2 regions of the Rossellomorea oryzaecorticis genome follow, and region 2 is predicted to be linked to the other one. Evidence: a T-box and tRNA genes for the amino acid it is inferred to sense, from the RefSeq annotation. Region 2 holds a T-box; the other holds one or more tRNA genes.
What was found. The T-box of region 2 lies ahead of lysS (lysine--tRNA ligase). A T-box ahead of a tRNA ligase gene usually reads a tRNA of that ligase, here a tRNA-Lys.
Positions count from the first base shown of each region.

Region 1: it has a tRNA-Lys gene. The T-box ahead of lysS (lysine--tRNA ligase) is inferred to sense a tRNA for this amino acid. The anticodon was not compared.

Region 1 covers NZ_JBJOSA010000008.1:118,577-129,873, reverse strand. The annotation lists gene dnaB (replicative DNA helicase) at 66-1,430, shown strand; gene ACKA06_RS11820 (ABC transporter ATP-binding protein) at 1,830-3,554, opposite strand; gene ACKA06_RS11815 (adenylosuccinate synthase) at 3,861-5,153, shown strand; partial or broken gene ACKA06_RS11810 (potassium channel family protein) at 5,214-6,254, opposite strand; gene ACKA06_RS11805 (hypothetical protein) at 6,369-6,833, shown strand; gene ACKA06_RS11800 (hypothetical protein) at 6,830-7,141, shown strand; gene ACKA06_RS11795 (glutathionylspermidine synthase family protein) at 7,134-8,399, shown strand; gene ACKA06_RS11790 (DUF350 domain-containing protein) at 8,403-8,816, shown strand; tRNA gene ACKA06_RS11785 (tRNA-Lys) at 9,209-9,284, shown strand; tRNA gene ACKA06_RS11780 (tRNA-Glu) at 9,323-9,394, shown strand; tRNA gene ACKA06_RS11775 (tRNA-Asp) at 9,496-9,572, shown strand; tRNA gene ACKA06_RS11770 (tRNA-Phe) at 9,804-9,876, shown strand; gene ACKA06_RS11765 (peptidoglycan DD-metalloendopeptidase family protein) at 10,231-11,297, shown strand, end outside.
Region 2 covers NZ_JBJOSA010000033.1:10,800-22,096, forward strand. The annotation lists gene ACKA06_RS20880 (M4 family metallopeptidase) at 1-890, opposite strand, end outside; gene ACKA06_RS20885 (class I SAM-dependent methyltransferase) at 1,244-1,876, opposite strand; gene ACKA06_RS20890 (extracellular catalytic domain type 1 short-chain-length polyhydroxyalkanoate depolymerase) at 2,076-3,848, opposite strand; gene ACKA06_RS20895 (NUDIX domain-containing protein) at 4,026-4,472, shown strand; gene ACKA06_RS20900 (hypothetical protein) at 4,639-4,785, shown strand; gene ACKA06_RS20905 (class I SAM-dependent methyltransferase) at 5,587-6,318, shown strand; gene ACKA06_RS20910 (hypothetical protein) at 6,825-7,073, shown strand; T-box leader at 7,099-7,365, shown strand; gene lysS (lysine--tRNA ligase) at 7,447-8,907, shown strand; gene ACKA06_RS20920 (hypothetical protein) at 9,349-9,531, opposite strand; gene ACKA06_RS20925 (hypothetical protein) at 9,982-10,113, shown strand; gene ACKA06_RS20930 (hypothetical protein) at 10,139-10,471, shown strand; gene ACKA06_RS20935 (carbohydrate binding domain-containing protein) at 10,844-11,297, shown strand, end outside.

The DNA.
Region 1 (11,297 bases), on a different contig from region 2:
AGTAATGAACGTTTTTATTATAAAAAGCTCTTCCACCTGTTTTTCGAAATGGAGGTAATGTATAAATGAATGAGATGCTGCAAGAACGGATCCCCCCTCAGAACATTGAAGCGGAACAAGCTGTGCTCGGTGCCATCTTCCTGGAACCGAGTGCATTGACGACGGCTTCTGAAGGACTGATCCCAGAAGATTTCTATCGTCACTCTCATCAGAAAATATTCAATGTCATGCTGAAGCTCGGGGATGGCGGTAAAGCGGTCGACCTCATCACCGTGACAGAAGAACTGGCAGCCGCCAAAGAACTTGAGGATGTCGGCGGCGTCGCTTATTTGAGTGAGCTTGCAGGGTCGGTACCGACTGCTGCCAATATCGAGTACTACGCGAAAATCGTAGAAGAAAAGTCCTTGCTGAGAAGACTCATCCGCACGGCGACCGACATTGCATCCGACGGCTATGCCCGCGAGGATGAAGTCGATGCCCTCCTCGGGGAAGCGGAAAAAAGCATCATGGAAGTTGCCCAGCGCAAGAATGCCGGTGCCTTCCACAACATCAAGGACGTGCTTGTCCGGACGTACGACAATATCGAAACACTCACCAACCGTAAAGGGGACGTCACCGGGATACCGACCGGCTTCGCGGACCTCGATCATATGACGGCCGGGTTCCAGCGAAACGACCTGATCATCGTCGGCGCCCGTCCATCGATGGGTAAAACCGCCTTCGCCCTGAACATCGCGCAGAACGTCGCGGTAAAGGCGAAGGAAAACGTTGCAATCTTCTCGCTGGAGATGGGAGCGGAGCAGCTCGTCATGCGTATGCTCTGCGCCGAAGGCAACATCAATGCCCAGAACCTCCGTACCGGTGACCTGACCGATGAGGACTGGAGAAAGCTGACGATGGCAATGGGAAGCCTCTCGAATGCCGGTATCTATATCGACGATACGCCGGGGATAAAAGTCGGGGAGATCCGTTCCAAATGCCGCCGTCTGGCACAGGAACACGGACTCGGCATGATCCTGATCGACTACCTGCAGCTGATCCAGGGGAATGGCCGCGGAGGCGAGAACCGTCAGCAGGAGGTTTCCGAAATTTCCCGTTCATTGAAAGGGCTCGCCCGTGAGCTTGAGGTGCCGGTCATCGCCCTGTCACAGCTTTCCCGTGGAGTCGAGCAGCGTCAGGACAAGCGTCCGATGATGTCCGATATCCGTGAATCAGGGAGTATCGAGCAGGATGCCGATATCGTAGCCTTCCTTTACCGTGAAGATTACTACGATCATGATGCCGAAAATAAAAACATCATCGAAATCATCATCGCCAAGCAGCGTAACGGCCCGGTCGGGAACGTCTCGCTCGCGTTCGTGAAAGAATACAACAAATTCGTCAATCTGGAACGGCGGTTTGATGATTCCGGGGTTCCGCCGGGGGCTTAGACCGGCCTCCGCTGTTTTATTAATAGAGTTAGAAGCAAAAAACCAAGCATGGAGTCATATGCTTGGTTTTTTTAGCTTGTTAAATTCTTTTTTTGAAAAAATCTTTTGAGTCATTTTAAGGTTTTGGGCCAGGTTCATTGTTAGTGACTGTGTTGAAGGCTTCAGCCGTTTTTTTTGGGGGAAGGGGACGGGGGTATTTTAGCTGATATATTATCAAAACCGGTTTTAACCACGGCCGATACCCCTGAGATCAAGCCCACGGGCCATTTGTCAAAACGCACATCCAATAAAAACCCCATATCATTAACGACAATCAATATCTAGCCGCCATGGGCCCAAGCATACCCGCCAATCAAAAAAAACAGGTGCAGCATAACCCCGCACCTAGGCCCAAAAACACTACAATATCGTCGCATGCTGATGAGCATGCAGCTTCATGAAAATCCCATCCTCAATCGAAAGAAGCTCTTCATGCGTCCCGTCCTCGGCAATGCCGTTTTCAGTGACAACGAGGATGCGGTCGGCTTTACGGATCGTGGCCAGACGGTGGGCGATGACCAGAGTGGTGCGGTCTTTCGCCAATTCGTTCAGCGCCTCCTGGATGATCGCTTCTGTCTCGGTATCAAGTGCCGAAGTCGCTTCATCGAGAATGAGGATCTGAGGGTTCTTCAGGAACATCCTTGCAATCGACAGCCGCTGCTTCTGACCGCCGGATAATTTCAAGCCTCGCTCACCGATCTGGGTATCGTACCCGTCAGGAAGGGATGCAATCAGATCGGTCAAATGGGCGCGCCTTGATGCTTCTTCGATCTCTTCCTGCGTCGCATCCAGTTTGCCGTACGCGATGTTCTCACGCAGTGTCCCTGTAAACAGGAATACATCCTGCTGGACGATCCCGATTTGGGAGCGGAGCGATTTTTTCGTCATATCCCTGACATCGATCCCGTCAATGGTGATGGCCCCTGACTCGATATCGTAGAAACGCGGGATAAGCGAGCAGATCGTCGTTTTCCCCGCACCTGAAGGACCGACGAAAGCGACGGTCTGCCCCGGTTCGATCCCGAATGACAGGTCGTTCAGGATCGGCCGGTCCGGCTCGTAGCCAAAACGGACGCGGTCGAACTCGATACGTCCTCTTAACGTTGACACTTCCACCGCGTGCGGCCGGTCTTCGATATCCGGCTCCATATCCATCAGTTCCGTGAACCGCTTGAAGCCGGCCATCCCTTTCGGATACAGCTCAAGCAGGGCTGAAATTTTATCGATCGGCTTGAAAAGAACGTTGATGTAAAGGATGAAGGCGACCAGCTCGCCGTAGGTAAGGGCACCTGAGAAACTCAGCCATGCCCCGTATACAAGGATTACAAGCGTCATCAAACGCGTGGTGATATAGATCCCAGAAAGGTTCACACTCATGACGTTGTACGCTTTAAGCTTCGATTTACGGAAGAACTGGTTGTTTTCATTGAAACGGTCCATCTCGAATTGTTCGTTGGTGAAGGACTGCACGACACGGGACCCGGACACGCTGTCCTCCACCCTGCTGTTCACGTCGGCGATGTTGCCGTACATTTTTGTCCATGCCCTATTCATTTTGATATTCGAAACCGAAATCAGCCAGACAAGGAACGGGACGATGATGATCGCGACAAGTGCGAGCTTCGCATTGATCGTCAGCATGATCCAGAAGGCCCCGATGAACGTCATGACGGCGATGAATAAATCCTCCGGCCCATGGTGGGCAAGCTCGCCGATATCCATCAGGTCGTTGGTCACCCGGCTCATGATGTGCCCGGTCTTTGTGTTGTCAAAGAAGCGGAACGACTGCCGCTGCACATGGTGGAAAAGCTCACGCCTCATATCGGTCTCGATGTTGATTCCAAGCTTATGTCCCCAATAGTTCACGACGAACTGCATGCTCGAACTGAGCAGGTACAGGACCAGGAGACCCGCGCTCACGGCGATGATCGTGCTCCAGTTCCCATCAGGAAGGAGGGTGTCGATGAACCAGGACACCGCAATCGGGAACCCGAGTTCAAGCAGTCCGACCAGCACGGCACAAAAGAAATCTATGTAAAACAGCCGCCTGTGGGGACGGTAATAACTGAAAAAACGCTTAATCATCTCACTCACCTCAATATCCAATTGTATGTAAAATTCAAAATGCTTATTTAAACATACCAAAAATAAAAATTTCGGGCTAATACTTTTTTATCATTTTATCTGCAGTGCTTTAAAGCGGTGCGGGACGGGCTTTCAGGGTGGGTCGGCATGACCTTGTGCCGGTGATTCCGCAACGTTGATTTTACGAACATAAAGATAAATACCTATAATAATGTTCGTGTTTTGATTGACTTTCCTCTATTCAGTTGATAAAATGAGTTTGTTTGAAAAAAGAGGGAATACTAATTCCCGTCGGAGGTGCTTATTATGTCTTCAGTAGTAGTAGTGGGAACACAATGGGGAGACGAAGGAAAAGGAAAGATCACTGACTTCCTTTCTGAACATGCAGAAGTAATCGCACGTTACCAGGGCGGTAATAACGCGGGGCATACAATTAAATTTGACGGTGAAACATATAAGCTGCACTTGATTCCATCAGGTATCTTTTATAATGAAAAAATTTCTGTCATCGGGAACGGCATGGTCGTCGATCCGAAGGCATTGGTGAAGGAACTTAAATACTTACATGACCGTGATGTCACGACTGAGAACTTGCGAATCAGCAATCGCGCGCACGTCATCCTGCCTTACCACCTGAAGCTTGACGAAGTGGAAGAAGAGCGCAAAGGCGCCAACAAGATCGGTACAACGAAAAAAGGGATCGGACCTGCCTACATGGATAAAGCTGCACGTATCGGGATCCGTATCGCCGACCTTCTTGACCGTGCATCATTCGAAGAGAAGCTCGCACGCAACCTTGAAGAAAAGAACCGCCTTCTTGAGCGTTTCTATGAAACAGAAGGATTTAAAATCGAGGATATCCTTGATGAGTACTATGAGTACGGCCAGCAGATCAAGAAGTACGTCGTGGATACATCCGTTGTATTGAACGATGCGATCGACAACGGCCGCCGCGTTCTTTTTGAAGGAGCACAGGGTGTCATGCTCGATATCGACCAGGGTACATACCCGTTCGTAACGTCATCCAACCCGGTAGCAGGGGGAGTGACGATCGGTTCAGGTATCGGACCTACAAAGATCAATCACGTCGTCGGTGTTTCAAAAGCATACACGACCCGTGTCGGAGACGGTCCATTCCCTACTGAACTGAACAACGAGATCGGCGATCAAATCCGTGAAGTCGGCCGTGAGTACGGTACGACGACTGGACGCGCCCGCCGTGTAGGCTGGTTCGACAGCGTTGTTGTCCGCCATGCCCGCCGTGTCAGCGGACTGACTGACCTGTCCCTGAACTCAATCGACGTATTGACAGGCATTGAAACATTGAAAATCTGTGTCGCTTATAAATACAAAGGCGAAATCATGGAAGAGTTCCCTGCGAACCTCAACATCCTGGCTGAATGCGAGCCGGTATACGAAGAGCTTCCAGGTTGGACGGAAGACATCACAGGCTGCAAGACGCTTTCCGAGCTTCCTGAAAATGCACGCCACTACCTTGAGCGCGTATCCCAGCTTACCGGCATCCCGCTTTCCATCTTCTCTGTAGGACCTGACCGTTCACAGACGAATGTGGTGCGCAGTGTGTGGAGCCCGAGATAATTTCAAAATAAGACACACAGAAAAGAAGCTGACCCCTCGGGTCAGCTTCTTTTCTTATATTCATTCACCAGCAGTAAGCTGTTCATACACCCTGTCGTGGCATACGACATACAGCGTATCCGAGTCGAGCAGTTCGCGGTTGATCGCATCCGTGAAGTCCATGCTGTCATTGACGGCCAGCAGGATGGCCCCTTTTTGCAGAAGCTCCTCGGACGCCTGCTTGATGGTCTTCCACTCAGGGTTCGCCTTCAGCTCGTGGATGTTATTCCCGTACCGTTTGCTCAAGAGCTGTCTGAACAAGCTCGTCGTCCCGGGATGGATCGTCGCTTTTGCCATCAAGAAAGAGACGGAATCGGTGGACAGGATGAAGTCCTCGACCGCGATGTGTTTGAATTTAGGGATATGTCGGTCTTCCGAAATCTCTACGATCGTATGGATCTCCTTTTCATGCGTTTTTGACAAGCCTTCGACGGCAGATGCAATCAGGAGGGTCTTCCCGTCAATCAGTGACGGGTCCTCTATCCGCGAATCGGAAAAGATCGCGACCCGTTTTGAATCGAGAATATTCGCTCGCAGCAATATATCCTCATCCGATGGATCCCCTTGAATATAGTGGATCTGAGCGTGATCGACAGGTGATTCACCCAGCGTATCGATCAGCACGATCTCCGCCTCAGGCGAGTGTGCCAGCACTTCCTGGATCGCCCTTTCCGTCTTCTTAGACCAGTTGATATAAATGAAATGATCATTCATGGTATACTCAAGCTTCCCTTCCCGTTTGTATTTTTGAAACGTCGTGATGGCATCTACCGTCTTGCTGATCAGGACCCCGATGATCCCGATCCCGAAGATAAAGAGGAAGATCCCGAGCAGACGTCCGCTAACCGTTACGGGATAATAATCCCCGTATCCGACCGTGGTCAGGGTGGTCATCGTCCACCAGAAACCGTCAAACAACGAAGGAAAGCCTTCGGGTTCCAGAAAATAAATCCCGAATGTCCCCAATAAAATGATGATAACGGATAACAATAAGATGAAACCGAAGTCCATCTTTGATACTTGTTTCCAAAGCCTCATAAAAATGGCCATGCAATCGCTCCTCTTGAAGAAATCATAGTATAATCATACCAATAACCTAGTTTTGAGTGAAACCATTCTTTTTGTGAACCGTATACTTAAAGAGCGAATCACTCGACCAAAGGAGGAATGCGAGGGATGTCACGCCCCTTACTTGAATACCGCCTGCTGAAAGGCATGGGCGGCTATGAACCGATCTTTCATTACCCGGATATCGAACTCGGGCAGATCCTTGCACGCAGGGAATGTGAGTTTTTTGTAAAAGAAGGCGTCACCTACAGACAGACGTCGTCTGCAAAAGAAGGGAATCTTTTTCTTATATATGTAGACAAATATGAAGAAGAGCCTGTCACCGATCCGCTCTTCCCGCCTCAGGGACTGCTGCTGGAGATCCGTGAGCTGAATCCGAGGAAGAATCCCCCGATCGTTAAACAGGAAACATACGATGATCATCTTGATATTCTGAGCGTCATCGGTTCAGTATATACCTATATAGATGGCAGGGAATATGAACGGGATTCCGCCGAAATCGACGAAGACCGGTCCGTATACATTTTATATGTAAAAGCAACCGGCGAAACGCTGAAGGAGGAAACGCAATGAACAAAACGAAAAAATTGATGGCAGGAGTGGCCGCCTCAGTGATGGCCATTTCCGTCACCGGCTGCGGGAACAACCAGGACCTCCCGCCGGAGCCGACCGACACCGACTGCGACGACTGGGATTGGGACGACGACAGCGGCACGTACTACTGTGATGACAGCCGCTCCTCTCACTTCGGCTACTTCTGGTTCGCCGGCAGGATGTTTAAAAACAAATCGAGCCTCCGTAACTATTCAGACTACAAATCGTATTCGAAATCATATAAATCTGGGATCGGAAGCGGCTCGAAAGGCGGATTCGGTGGATAGAACACATCGTGAACAAAGAGCGGATTTTTATGAAGGGGTCCCGGATTTCTGGCACGACCTCTTCGGAATGGAATATGCCCTTTTGGATATAAGAAAAGAACCCATGGCCATGATCGAGGAGGTCCGGGACGCTTCGGAGAAAGCTTATCACGTGTTTGTGAAAACAGCAGTTCTTCTGCGTGAGCTCGGTGATGAATCACTGCTGGAACTGGGATTTCCGGAGGAATCGCTTCCTTACATACGGACTAAATCGATTCCCCAGGAGTGCATCGTTGGCAGGTTCGATTTTGTCGCGGGTGAAGACGGACGCTTGAAACTATTGGAGTTTAATAGTGACACACCGACCTTCATCAAGGAGCTTTATCATGTGAACGGAAGAGTGTGCGATCATTTTTCGCTGGACGATCCGAATGCCGGTCTTGAGGAGAAGCTCGGCCTTGAGCTGCGGCGGGCACTGCTCGCTTCCTGGCGGTCACTCGGACGGGACGGATCGCCGAAGATCGTCTTTTCCTCGCACAGCGATCATGAAGAAGATTATTTGACGACGCGTTACCTGCAGTCATTGGCAGACGTGCCTTCCGAATTTGTCAGCCTTGATCAATTGCAGGTGAGGACCGGCCGGGAAGCCGGTCTCTATACACCAAGCGGTGAACGGATCGATGTGCTGTATCGCCCGACCTATCCGATCGAGCATTTGGTTGAAGATGTGGATCCCGATACCGGTGAAAAATCGGGACTCGAGCTGATTGGACTGGTGGTGGACGGAAAGCTTGCCATTTTGAACCCGCCTTCTGCATTCTTGATGCAGTCCAAAGGCGTGCAGGCCCTGATCTGGGGACTTCATGAGTCGGGGAGCGATTTTTTCACAGAAGAAGAACATGAGTGGATTTCAGCATTTTTTTTACCGACATATCTTGATCCGGATGTGTTCGAAGAGAGCGGTGCCACCTATGTGCAGAAGCCAGCATTCGGGCGCGAGGGTGATACCGTCAAAATCATTGAAGCATCCGGCAGGGTGGTACTGCAGGATCCGAAAGAAACATATAAGGAAACACTGCCTGTCTATCAGGAATATATTGAACTGCCGCGGCATGACATCCGGACTGATTCCGGTGTTGTCGAAGCGAGTCTGATGGTTGGCAGTTTCGTCATAAACGGTACAGCGGACGCCGTCGGATACCGTGCCGGCAACGCCATCACCGATAACGAATCATACTTCCTTCCGATCGGAATCGGGGAAGAACAAAAAGGAGAGTAATCCATGCAAATCATAACGAGTGAAGCACTCATCAGTTTTCTTGCCCACGTCGGCACAGGCCTCGGTCTAATGATCCTCGGTGTCATCGTATTCGCATTCACCACGAAATTCTCAGAAGCCACCCTCATCCGCGAAGGCAACCTCGCCGTCGCCTTGAAACTGTGGGGCAAAGCCATCGGTCTGGCCATCGTCATCTACACCGTCTGGGCAAACAGCATCAATCTGTTCGATGCCTTCGTATGGGGGCTGATCGGAATCGCCACCCAGGTCATCGCGTACTGGATCATCGAGTATGTCCTCACACCAAAGACGAATCTGGCGAAAAAAGTAGAAGAAGGCAACGTCGCGATCGGATTCAGCTTGTTCTCGGTTTCGATTGTGGTTGGGTTGATTGTGGCGGCTAGTTTGACTTATTAGATTGGTTGTTGGTTAGTTGGATTTTGGTTGGGTTAGGTATTGTATTGGAGGCTGCAGCCTGGTTCCGTACGTTGGTGGTGCGGGGCTGGGGTGTGGTTTTTTGGTTGGCGTTGATAAGGTGCTGAAACAATGTACTGGGGCTGGACACTGTCAATGCTGTTGCTGTTTCCACGAAAGGTCAGAATAAAGGAAGAATCCATACCCTTTCGAATAAATAATAAAAAGCCATCAGCTTCATCACCATGCTGGTGGCTTTTTGACGCATTTATTCCCCAGAAAATAATTTTCAACAAAATTCTACAAAAAACTATTGCCCCCGTCCCGCATACGTGATAATATTAATTTCGTTGTCACGAAAGACGTCGCGAAACTTTCGTGTTGATATATACTGTGAGCCATTAGCTCAGTTGGTAGAGCATCTGACTTTTAATCAGAGGGTCGAAGGTTCGAGTCCTTCATGGCTCACCAAAGATTTTTGCGGAAGCAAAACATCTATCATCCTGCATGGCCCGTTGGTCAAGCGGTTAAGACACCGCCCTTTCACGGCGGTAACACGGGTTCGAATCCCGTACGGGTCATATCTTTCTTTTAGTAGAATGATAGTTTGATAGAGCAATTTAAGGAAATATATTTTGCTAAAGCAATTAATGAAAGTTATTTCGCTAAAGCGAAAAACTCTGGTCCGGTAGTTCAGTTGGTTAGAATGCCTGCCTGTCACGCAGGAGGTCGCGGGTTCGAGTCCCGTCCGGACCGCCATTTTATTTTTACATAATGAATCGTCATTCCCCTCGCTGGTCACTCAGCCCGAACCGGATGATCTTCATTACATAACTAAACACGGCTCAGTAGCTCAGTTGGTAGAGCACGGTGAATAAGCTTCATCCGAGTAATCATCAGCGTACAGCTCGAGCAGCAACTTGAATAATCCTCCTGAGAGCTGGACGATGGACAACCGGTTTATCAGATTAGGAACGAATAATTTAATACGGCTCAGTAGCTCAGTTGGTAGAGCAATGGACTGAAAATCCATGTGTCGGCGGTTCGATTCCGTCCTGAGCCATCTACAAAAAGTACTGCGATGACTTTGTCTCTCGTAGTACTTTTTTATTATGTATTTGTAACATGAATGTAACAAAAAGTGACAAATAACCACATTTTCCCTCGGACGCAATATTTCTCCTATGCAACCTTATTCCTAGTTATATCAGTGATTTCAGCGGTAATATCATTAAAACGACTCATTGAAAATTCTATTAATTATACAGTTTTGTTACAATACTAATACTTTTCCCCGTATTTCGTCGAATTATGGTAAGTTAGTAAAGTACGAATTTACAAGAATATTTACTAAAATTAGGCATAATGAATGACCAACACAGTGATTTTTGCTTTTTAGTTTACAGGAGGCAAGACAATGAAGTTTGGAGAACGCTTATTACCGAAATTAGAAGAATATAGAGGCCGATCTTCTCAATTCATGAAGAAGGTTGCGGTCACGACGCTTGCACTTTCAACACTGACGTTTGCATCTGCTTCTGCGGATGATACAGATAAAGAGCTGAAGACGATCTATCATGTATACGTAAACAGTCATTATGTAGGGGCTGTTACGGATCAGGATGATGTGAAGGGCATGCTGGAAGAAAAGCTTCAAGATGCTGAAGAGAAGTTCAAGGATTACCAGGTAACCTGGAATAATGACATCACATACATACCTGAGAATGTTTTCTCTGCGAAAACGAATAACCAGGAAGTTTTGAATAATGTATCCAAGTCGATGGCTGTCGAAGCGAATGCTTATGCATTGGTTGTCGATGACAAGCCTGTGGCGTATGTAAAAGATAAAGAGACAGCGGACGAGACGCTGAAAAAGATCAAGCTGAAATATGTTTCCGAAGACGAACTGAAAGATTTGGAAGCACGTAAAAATGACGCTGATTCTTCTTTACCCGCTTTGAAGGAAAATGAAACACGTTTATTGGATGTTTCTTTTAAAGAAGATGTGGCAGCTGAAAAATCACAGGTGGATCCAAAAGAAATCCTTTCTGCTGATGAAGCTGTAAACCTGCTTCTTAAAGGAAGTGTCGAAGAGAAGAAGTATAAGGTAGAAGAAGGCGATGTCCTTGGGGCAATCGCTGAGAAGCTTGATTTGACGACGGGCGAGCTTCTGAAATTGAACCCTGAACTGGATGAGGACGGGGCGTTGAAGATCGGATCAGAATTGAATGTGACGGTCAGCAAGCCGTTCGTTCATACAGTGGTTAAAAAGGAAGTCAATAAGATTGAAAAAATCGCCTATGATAAAGAAGTGATTGAAGATTCTTCAATGAATAAGGGCGATACGAAAGTGAAGCAGGAAGGTGTGGAAGGCGAGAAGTCCGTTACCTTTACTGCTACAGAAGTGAACGGTTCTCAAACCGAGAAGAATGTCACTGAGGAAAAGGATGTAAAAGAGCCTCAAAAATACATCGTCATTAAAGG
Region 2 (11,297 bases):
TCTACTGAATAGTTACCCGGCAGGCTCGAACCGTTATTGGCAGTGCGTGTTTCAATGACACCGTTCATTGGTTTGGTGACGTCATATAAATAATAAGTACCGTTTGAATAGTAAGTATTTAACGATTTGTAATCATCCAGCAAGCCATATCCATACCCTGTGGTCCCTGCGTCCGTCACCGCATTGACTGCTTCGAGAACATGGCCGTCTTCAGCGTCGACGAAGATCTGCCAGTTGGCACCGTAAGGCTTGATGAATTGAAGCTGAACTTTGTAAGCGAGGTTGAATTCGCCGTCTTTTTCATGAATGACCAGGTCATTTTTCACTGTCGTATTTTTGATATCACTCTTAGGTCCTGCCACATTTTGATTATCTGTAACCGTATCGCTTTTTGATAGGTTGATATGTTTCCATGCAAGGTCAGACGCAGCATTTTTGGAAATGGAGGATTTGGTCTTTGTTACCTTTTTGGCTGCTTTGTCATATAGCTGCCCGGTAGCACCCGTCACTTCATTCTCTTTATTTGTATGAATAATGAAGGTGGCCCCGTCGATTGGCACCCCTTTGATCGTTTGAGAAAAACGATAGTGGGTGGATCCAAGCTCATCCGTCGTTTTTTCGATGAGGGTAAGCTCGGAATGAGGATCGATTTTGAACAACTCTTTATTGGCCTTCATGAATTTCTTTACATCTTTTTCGTTCTTTACAATACCTTTTGACAGCTTACCGGATAGGAAGTCCGGACCTTTTTTATCTATAAGTTTTTGATGGATGTCCATATTGGAAGTGATAGAATCCGTAGATGATTGCGCGAATGTTGTTCCACTAAAGGATGCACTGAATACAAGGGATGTTCCTAATGCTAAACTGACTAATTTTTTCTTCGACATAATTACAATTCCCCTTTTTTATAATGTAATAGAGAAATAGCTATTTCTTTTAGCTCCGGCAGCTAATTTGAATTCTAGTAAAATAAACTTGATAAGACAATGAAAATTATGGAAATAGTAAGTTAATTTAGAATATTTACTATTTTCCGTTTCCGCTTTTGCGTAAATGGAAGGAAGGATTCTTTGATTTTCTCCTACTTTTAACAAAGATTATTTTTTTAGGCATATTCGACAATTTTTTCTATATATGAATTTGTATTCCTATTATAATGGGAAATTAGAAATCTTAGATGTCAGGGGATGACCTCGATGGTGGACCAGCAGAAAAAAACTCAGAGAGCATGGCCCTGAGTTTATTTTGATAAATATGATTTAAGCAAAACTATTTTTCTGTACATGTCTTTAAAAAGAATCGAGCGGTCTTCCAATATGGTCACATAATCCTTGTGAGGTTCCACCAGCTTTTCGAAATTCCTCCCAATGTCCGTGCCCAGCACTCTAATTACCGGTCTAAGCAGCTTTTTATAGATGGGCAGTTTGTTCCCTTTTGGAGAGAACTTATCAAAAATGACAATTTTGCCATCCGGTTTCAAGACCCGTACGATTTCCCCGAAACACAGGTTTTCATCAGGAACAACCGATAAGATCAGGCTTGCCACCACCAAATCAAATTGATCATCAGCAAAGGCCATATCTTGTGCATCCATCTTTAAAAATTCGATAGTAGAATGGTTGAATTTTTCCCGTGCCTTCTGAAGCATCGCCTCTGAGTAATCGATAGCCGTGATATCAAATTTATCAATATCCACTAACTCCAAATCTGCGCCGGTACCAACCCCTACAAAAAGAATTTTCTGCCCCTCGTCTTTAAATATCCCATCACTGAAAATCTGTTTGCGTGCCTTAAGAAATAACCCGGAATTGAAAAGCTGGTCGTATAAACCAGAACCGAGTCTGTAGATGAATTTGTTCCAGGGGTTGTTCATTTGTCACCTCTTTTTCCTTCATGATTTGGTTCATGTCCAGTAAGTTTTTGCAAAACATCCCCTTCGCTCTAAATTGATTCCTCTATGATTACAATAACATAAAATTTACCAAAAAATGTCTTGAGATATGAAAAACGAACACCGGCTTTCCCGCCGTTGTTCGTTTTCTTTTTAATGAAGAGTTTAGAAACGTTTCCGATTAATCATTTATGATTAAGATAGGGGACTGACCGCCGCTGCCTCCACCATAAAATTCAATTTGATTTTGAGAAAATCCTGGTGTGGTCACCGCTTTCAATCTGAATTGTGTTTTTCCATTTTTATTGATTTGGGTCAAAGAAGCACCTGACAGCTTGAGATCAATATAACCGGATGCTGGAGGGGATTGGAAGACAGATGCGTTACCCAAACTGGCAAGTGCTGAGTAATCGCTTTGCTCAATCCCGGCAGCCCCGAAGGTTCCATTTTTTATATCGGCAGAAATAGATGAAACCGTGCCGGCAACAGACTTAATGTAGAGGCGGATGGTGGCCGATTGGATGGCGGTCTGTCCCAATTGGCTCGTATCGAATGACAGAATTCCTCTGTACGTATCCGTGTTATACATCCCCTTGTCACCGACCTTGATGTCCCCGGTCCCTATGCTATCTGCTGTTAACTGTCCGGCGAAACCGTCTTCTGCGGAAATGGACGAAATCGTGACGCCTTCACTTGGAGGGGAGGATTCATCGATCACATAGATTTCCTGTTTGATAGTCTCTGAATTACCTGAAGGGTCAAGACTGAAGTAACGGAGAATGGTATCATCGGTGATTTGGATCGGTCCTGTGTATAAGGCAGATTGAATGGTCGGATCTGATCCGTCCGTAGTGTAGTAGGTGGAAGCTTCTTCGTTGGTTTGAAGTGTGACCTGGACCGGTGCGTTATACGTGCCTCCTTCGGGAGAGGCCGAAGTAACCGGCGAAGTTGTGTCATTTTCTCCACCGCCTCTGTCAGTGAAGGAGTCAAAAAACTCCCACATCATCCGGCTCGCATCCGGACCTTGCGGATCGGTGTAGCTTCCCTGTGAACTCCCGCCGGACCAGGCGTGGCCCATACCCTGTATTGTCACTTTTCTCATCCACACACGTCTGTCCAAGCCTTCGAAATCACTGACGTTGTAGCTTCTGCCTCCGGATACAACGGCGTTAACCGTCCGTTCGGGCTGGTCATCGATCCAGCCGTCAGCTATTCCGTTCTCTGCTAAATCATTGGTGGCAGCCCACTGCGAAATGACCTGATTCCCGTTTACAGGATAGACCGTGTAATCGGATGTACCATGAAAAACAATGACAGGCATAATCTTTGCCCGACTGCTCATTGCCTGGTAAGCAAGGTTCCCCTGCTGCACAGGACTCGGCCCGCCGCTTGACATCGCGGTGAAGGCACCTGTCATACTGGTTGCAGCTTTATATTCCAGACCGGCACCGACACCAATGCCGGAAAAGAGATCAGGGTACGCGGCCCCCATGATGACACTCATCGCAGCACCTGCTGAAAGCCCCGATGCATAAACCTCATCTCCCTGGATTGAATAGGAACTTTTAACTTTGTTCACCATACCCGCTATGACAGCAGGCTCACCGCTTCCACGAGCCTGATGGGCGGATTCAAACCAGTTCCAGCACTTATTTGAATTCGCGCTGCTCGTTTGCTCCGGATAAAGGACCAGAAACCCTTTTTCATCGGCCAGTGTGTTCATCCGCGTGCCTGCGGCAAATTGATTCGCATCCTGAGTGCACCCATGAAGCATGACATACAAAGGATAACTTCTGCTTGCATCATACCCATTTGGAACATAGAGCTTATAAGGCTTAGCGCCATAAGAACCATCAAGAAACTGACCTGCTGCCGCCGCCGGACCCGGAAACAATACACATGCACTTATTAGCATCAAAGCAACCATCGTCAAACACAACCGTTTAACCTTCATAAAAATGAATCAACTCCCTTCTCTTGATAGTAGAAGCTTAAAGGAGTGGAGTTACAAACGAGTTACAGAAGAGGGGGATATAGTGCTGGCCGGCAGTCATGCATGGTGAAATAAAGGGGATGATCCCTTTTTGAAGAATACATATATAAGATCATTCACTTAAATGGAGGAAACCAATTGAATAAACTCAAAAACAACGGTTACGAATTCATGGATTTTTTGCGCATCAACGAAGAAGAAATGAGTACATACAGACCGCTTGCCGGTTCTTTTGCAGTAGTGAAGTACGGGGGGAAAGTTCTCATGTGCTATAACGTATGGCGTAAGCAGTGGGAATTGCCGGCAGGACGAAGGGAAGGGGTTGAAACCCCAAAGGAATGCGCCATGCGGGAACTTTATGAAGAAACGGGGCAAGTGATAACCGACATGGAGTTCAGTGGTCTTTTAAAATCGAAGAATACTAAAAATGGGGACGTCAAATACAATCCCGTGTATGTAACAGTCATTGAAGAAATTCAGCCATTTATCGAGAATGAAGAAACATCCGAAATAAGGCTTTGGGATTTAAAAGAAGAAATAGGCGATCTTGATATGGTTGATATCAGGATATTGGATTTTGTGTGATAGTGGGATCATTAAATCAAAGGGGAAGTATGGCGTAATGAAAAGTGAGAAAAGTAACAGAAAATGGAGCCAAACGAAGTCCAATAAATATAAACAATATTTTTGGTCCAGGTTCCCCTTCTTATTTATCCCTTTATCAGTGGTGTTCTTTTACTCAGAAGACATCATGGAACAAGGATTTTCGGAATGGGAAGACCTTGGCCGCCTCATCCTACTCTCGATCCTCCCTGCACTGGTCGTGAGTGCATTCATTCTTTCAGTGAGATGGCGGTTAAAAGTGAAGCAGGACGGGTCGAGGGGACAGGTACCGTGACCCACGTTAAAAAAGGGGTCCGCAAACGAAAATTGACCATCTTTTTAATTGGATTATAGTCAATTATTCTATTTTAATGTCAAAATTGCTTTGAAGGGACAAAAGTAGGGTTGTAACCCGGGGTATTATAGGGGCTTGAATGTCTTTTATTATCAAAAATGGCAGTCTTATTATCAAAAAAAGGATATATTATCAAGAACCACCCATTTATTATCAAAAAAAAGAAATATATTATCAAAAACATAATATTCATCCTCTCTATACCCAGTGGTGTATCTTGTATTCTGCTACTCGATAACTGCCCGATTGCTCGGGAGACAGGGACAAAAACGGCGCCTATTACCAAGCAGGCAGCCGTTCCGCTCCAAACGGTGGGTGTACTGTACTTTCATGTGATTGAAGTATTCAGAACGCAATGAGGCTCTGGTGGAGCAGCTTCCTGAGGAATGCAAAAGGAGTATCCCCGGCCGTCAAATGTCGCCACGTGTATCGGGGTGAAGCCAAAGTTGGCTAGCTTCATCACAAGATTTATCATTTCCAAGGTCAACAATCTCATTCCCATGAGGTCAGCTTGGTCTTTGCCGCCGTAAATGCAGCAGCAGAAGTTGAATTTAATGAAAAAAACGCTGGGAAAAGAGATAAAAGTCAGTTTAATTGATCAAGGCTTCATAAGAGCTGTCCCACCCGAATGGCCGGCTCTTTTTCGTACGCTCTTTTCCGAAAAATATTTCTATTATTTTACAAAAATATGTTAAACTATCCAAAGGAATTTATTTCATGATGGAAGGGGAAATGTGCAAAATGGAATTCAGGGGTTCAAGTGCGTATGATCAGGAAGATTTCTTTTCAACCTATATGAAACGAAGGGATCGGAAGGACAGCCCTAATAATGCAATCGAGGGGCCGATCACCGATGAGCTTTTGAGCAATGTCCAAAATAAAGAAGTCCTGGACCTCGGATGCGGGGATGCCGTTTTTGGCAGAGAATTATTGGATAAGGGCGCTGCCTCCTACACCGGAGTGGAGGGTTCTGAACAAATGGCGGCCGCAGCCAGGCTGAATATGTCCGGTAAAAATGGGACCATCATCCGCGAGACCATGGAATCATATCATTATCCGAAGGAATCTTTCGATATCATCACCTCCCGTTTTGCCATCCATTATGTTCCGGACATCGAAACATTGTTTCAAGACATACATAAAGCATTGAAGAAAAATGGGCGGTTTGTGTTCAGCGTGCAGCACCCTCTCACTACTTCGTCGTTTGTCAGCAAGAAAACGGGTGATAAACGCGGGAACTGGATTGTGGACGATTATTTCCTTGAAGGGGAAAGAAAAGAACCGTGGATCGATCAAGTGGTGGTCAAATATCACCGGACGATCGAGCAATATTTTCGGACGCTGTTGTCATGCGGTTTTACCGTCAAGGATTTGCGTGAAGGGACGCCAATGCGCGAACACTTCAGCAGTGAAGAAGAATTTGTGAGAAGGCAGAGGATTCCGGTTGTGCTTGCTTTTTCTTGCATCAAATAAGATTTGCGGTACACATATCAGAGGAGCGGAAGGCGGCAGGGCTGCCTTCCGCTTACTTTAAAGGAGCGACGGCAATGCTTCTGAATAGAACGAGTAAGGCAGACATGAGTCCTCTTAAAAAATCAGTCTTGCAAACAGGGAATCTGCTTTTTTGGATGATTGGTATTATATTTCTTTTTATATTGGGTAATTTGCTCCTTAAGATCAATACATATGGATTTGAAAGTGGCGTGAAGAGCACGGCCAATACACTGGAGATCTTTTCTAAGCCACTGGTTTCACCGCTGAAATGGTCGTCACAACAGGAAACCGGAATTCATCATTTAATTGTGAACATGATAGTTTTTTGTACTGTTTTCACCTTTGGATTCTAGGTGAGGCAGTATTTTAAAGTGGCAGGTGTGCTTCTGCTGCTGGTGTTTTTCATTGCTTCAGGCATTTGGTATTACGTATATTTTTTAAGTTATGCGGTGATTTAGATTCTAGAGAGAAAGCCTGGTGTCCGAATGATAAATAAGATTAGAGAACTTCCCGAAAAGGCTGCCTTTACAATAGGCTTGTCAATGATCTTTGTTTGTCCAATCGTATTGCTTTTCATCCCGGTGGATAAATGGATGACGATCGCCTTTCAGGGTATTGTCGGATTTATTTCTATCCTATTTATCCTGAGTGCGGCGGAAAAGAGGCATGCACGATCTGCTATTGATAAAAGAATGACGATTGAGATGAGGACCTTGACTCCTATCACTACATAGTATAAAATGTTCTTAATTTTCAATACTGTCGGCTATGAAGAGAAGAGTAGTTGGGATCGGTTATTTTCAGAGAGCTCCGGTTGGTGGGATGGAGTAATAATGATCTTAATGAAAAAAGGCTCGGAGCTCCGCACGGATCCAGGGTTTCCCTGGTGATACTGCGACGGGATCTCCCGTTACAGAGATAGGGTATACTCAACTATTTATATTTTGACGTACCCGAAGAGGTTGGTATGGCGACATATCAATAAACTGGGGTGGTACCACGGAGCATAATACTCTCGTCCTCAAGATGATGAATCTTGGGGGTGGGAGTTTTTTTGTTTTTAAATAGATTGAGTGTGATAAAAAACCAAAGAACGGAGTGAACGGTATGAGTATCGAGCAGACAGAAGGCAGACTGAAAAAGGCACAAGCGATGAGAATGCAAGGAATAGATGTATATCCGGAAAGGTTTTCCATTAATCATGAACTTGCAGAGGCAGTTCGGCTTGAAGATGGTATAACAGGAGTCAGAGCAGCGGGAAGAATCATGGGAATCAGGAACTTCAAGAAACTGGTGTTCATTACAATCTCAAATATACATGGCAGTCTGCAGCTTCTACTCAAGAAGGATGAAGTGGGAGAGGGTCCGTTTGAACACTTTCAAAATTTGGTGGACATCGGTGATTTTATCGGTGTGGAAGGAAGCATGTACACCACGGGGGCAGGAGAGAAAACGCTGCGGATCGAGCATTATGTTTTCCTCGGCAAAGCGTTGAGGAGTCTGCCAGATAAATGGCATGGGCTGAGCAACATAGATGTCCGTTACAGGCAGCGTTACCTGGACCTGATGATGACCAGTGAAACCCAAAGCCGCATGCTGTCCAGAAGCAAGATGGTCCGCGCTATTCGCCGATTTTTTGAAGATCATGATTTCATTGAAGTGGAAACGCCAATCCTGCAGCATACCTCCTCCGGTGCACTGGCGAAACCATTCAGGACCCATCACAATGCGCTGGATTCGGAACTGAACCTCCGGATCGCACCGGAAACATATTTGAAAAGGCTGATCGCAGGCGGTTTTACCAAAGTATTAGAATTCGCAAAGTGTTTCCGGAATGAAGGAATCAGTCCCCAGCATCTTCAAGAGTTCACGATGGTCGAGGGATATGCAGCCTTCTGGAACTATGAAGACACGATGAAACTCATGCGTGAGATGGTGCTGTATGTACTTGAACACACTTTTGGAACAACCACAATTCATTTAAACAGCCAGGCGATTGATTTTTCCCAGCAGTGGGAAGCTGTTTCCTTCAGGGAGTTGATTCAGCGGGAAACAGGGATTGATATTAGCCTTTATCCAACCTCAGAAGAATTGCTTCTAGAGACCCGCAGGAGAAACGTCGAGCTTGAACATGACGATATTCATTCGCTAGGAAGAGGAAATTTGATTGATTTGCTTTATAAAAAAACATGCCGGCCAAAGCTGATCAAACCCACATTCCTGATCCAGCATCCAATCGATCTCTCACCACTTGCGAGGGCAAATGACGAAGACCCGGCACTTACCGACCGGTTCCAGCTGGTCGTGAACGGGGCCGAAATCATCAATGCATATTCAGAACTCGTCGATCCAATTGAACAAAGAAAACGGTTGGAGGAACAAGCCATCCTTAAGAGCAATGGAGATTCAGAAGCGATGGAAATGGACGAGGAATACCTGACCGCCATGGAATACGGGATGCCGCCCATCTCAGGATGGGGATTCGGCATTGAGCGTTTGCTGATGGTATTGACGGACAGCGATACGATTAAGGATTGTGTGTTATTTCCGTTGACTAGGAAGTTGTAATTTGATGAATTGGGCTGGTATTGGCTGGATTGTGAGTGGGTCGTGGGGACAGGTACCGTGACCCATTCTAAATTGGTGTTGAAGGTAAAAGGGAGCTGTATATTTTACTCGAATTTCACTAAGTTTTAGGGAATATCGAATTAAATGATCAGGTTAGTCCAAAATAACAGGGAGTTCATGCGACCATAGCGGGTATTATTGGTACTCTGCTTGTTTATATTATCAAAAATGCCACACTTATTATCAAAAATCTGGATATATTATCAAAAACCAACAATTTATTATCAAAAACAAAAATATATTATCAAAACTTATTTTCAATGCCTAAAATACCTAGCAAGGTATAAGTGTATAAGGAGTAGGAATCCAAAAAAGAGATGGTTAAAATAGTTGAAAAGAGCCGGTTTCTCATATAGAGTGAGAAACCGGCTCTTATCTAATCTATGACATAAAACGAATCGAAGAATAACCAGAGTGCGGGTGCTGTGCGGAGCGTTCCTGTTTGTAAACGGCCTTCAGTTGAGGTGTTGAAAGGGTTTCTAAATCCTGTTTTTCCTTCACCATGGAGTCTTTGAGCATTTGATAAATTCCTTTGTTCTGATTGAGTGAGGCTTGATTTGCCATCATTTCCTTCCTCCTCTAAGAAAAGAATTCTCGAAAATATAGGGTCGGGGTAAAGTTTATATTATCATAATGCCTATAAACCTTATCTGTCAAGTTGGGATTAGAGCGGGCAAATTGAAATGCAACTTGCTAGAAGCTCTTGATTTTACGGCCCGGTACCTTCTGGAAATATGATAAAGTATTGGTAAACGAAATGCTGGTGGGAAGGGAACTCGATCATTATTCCCTGTAGTGATCGGTGTTTGGGTAGAAGGGTAAAAGAGAAACCCTTGTAAAAGAAACCGGCAGCGAAAAGTATGTGGTCACGTTTAAGGAGAACTGGGACACAGGCACCGAGAAAGGGGAGTATTCCCTATCTTATAAGGTGGAGTGTGGAAGTTCGACAATAACGGATAGACCGGGGATATGCCGCCATACTATAAAACTTCTAAGTCATTCAGGGGTGAGCAGATGGAAATTTTTATGCTGAATGCGATTGTTATCTTTTTACTTGTTTTGTTATCGATCGAAGGATTATTAAGGAAAGTACATAAGTCGAATACAGAAATCCTAAAGGAATTGCGGGAGTTAAATAAGGAATGAAGGTTATTCACATAGGAGGGATATCATGAGCAGCTTGATAAGATACAATCTCTTCTTATTTGTCCTGTTTACTATTTTGTTATACTTTGCAGTGAGCTGGGTCCAGCTGTTTGGCGCTTATACGCAGCTTTTCAACATTTTTACGATTATCGTGCTCCTTGTTCTGGGAATTTATTACCCGCGTTTCAGCAAGGGGATCAGTGAGCGGATAGTCAGGAAAACTAAGATTATCTGGACGGCTGGGTTTTTAGTTGTATTGGCTGGGGTGAAGGCCGGTAGTTCAGTTATCAGTGATGGTATCTTTTATTTACTGTTTATCATTACCGGGGTGTTTTTGGTTATGAATCTTAAGAAGTGAGCGACGGTGGTTTATTTTTCTAGGGCGCGGTACCTGTCCCCATGGCTCCTCCAATGACTTCTATTGCGTATTTTTTGTGGGTATTTCGTAGGGTTTCGTTGTTTGTAAAAGGAAATATAGGGAAGGGTGTAGAAAAAGCTATAGGAATAGGCATATTTAAGAAAGCGTTTTCTTTATATGAGAGGGGACGTTTTACTTTTGGTTTGAATCGAAACCGGTTTCGCTGTTGAACCGTGATGCACATCTTGAGGTTCTGCTGCATAGGAAAATCTTTTTATAACAAAAAACGAATGCGGTTTCGTAATTGGGCGATGGTGCTAAGAAGGAATTAAACCCTTCTTCACATATACAAACAAAGGGAGGAAACAAGGAATGCGAAACAAAGTGGTGATGGTGATGCTTGTGTTGGGGCTGGCGTTATCTGTTGTACTGCCTGCGGGGGCAAAGGGGCCGGTCGGCAGCGGGGATGAGGCGATGTTGAAGCGCTGGGAGGAACGAGGAATCTTCAAAGGGATAGGAAAACTGAAGAAAGATCCTCATGAGGCGTTGTCCAGGCTGGAATTTGCGGCACTTATTCATAGGTTGGTTGGCAATGGGAAGGAAGAAATGCCTTCAAATAAGGCGAGTATCTTGAAGTATGCGAAGGAGCTTGGATATTGGGATGAAGTGTTCGGTGAAGGAGCAGATGCCAATTCGGCTGTGAAGAAGGAAGAAGCCCATGAGGTTGTTGAGTTTTTGCTGCCGGGCAGCGGGTCCGTTCCTGGTGAGGATGGCAGTCAGCCGCTGAAGCTGATGGATGCAATTCAACTGTTCAACGATAAGGCGG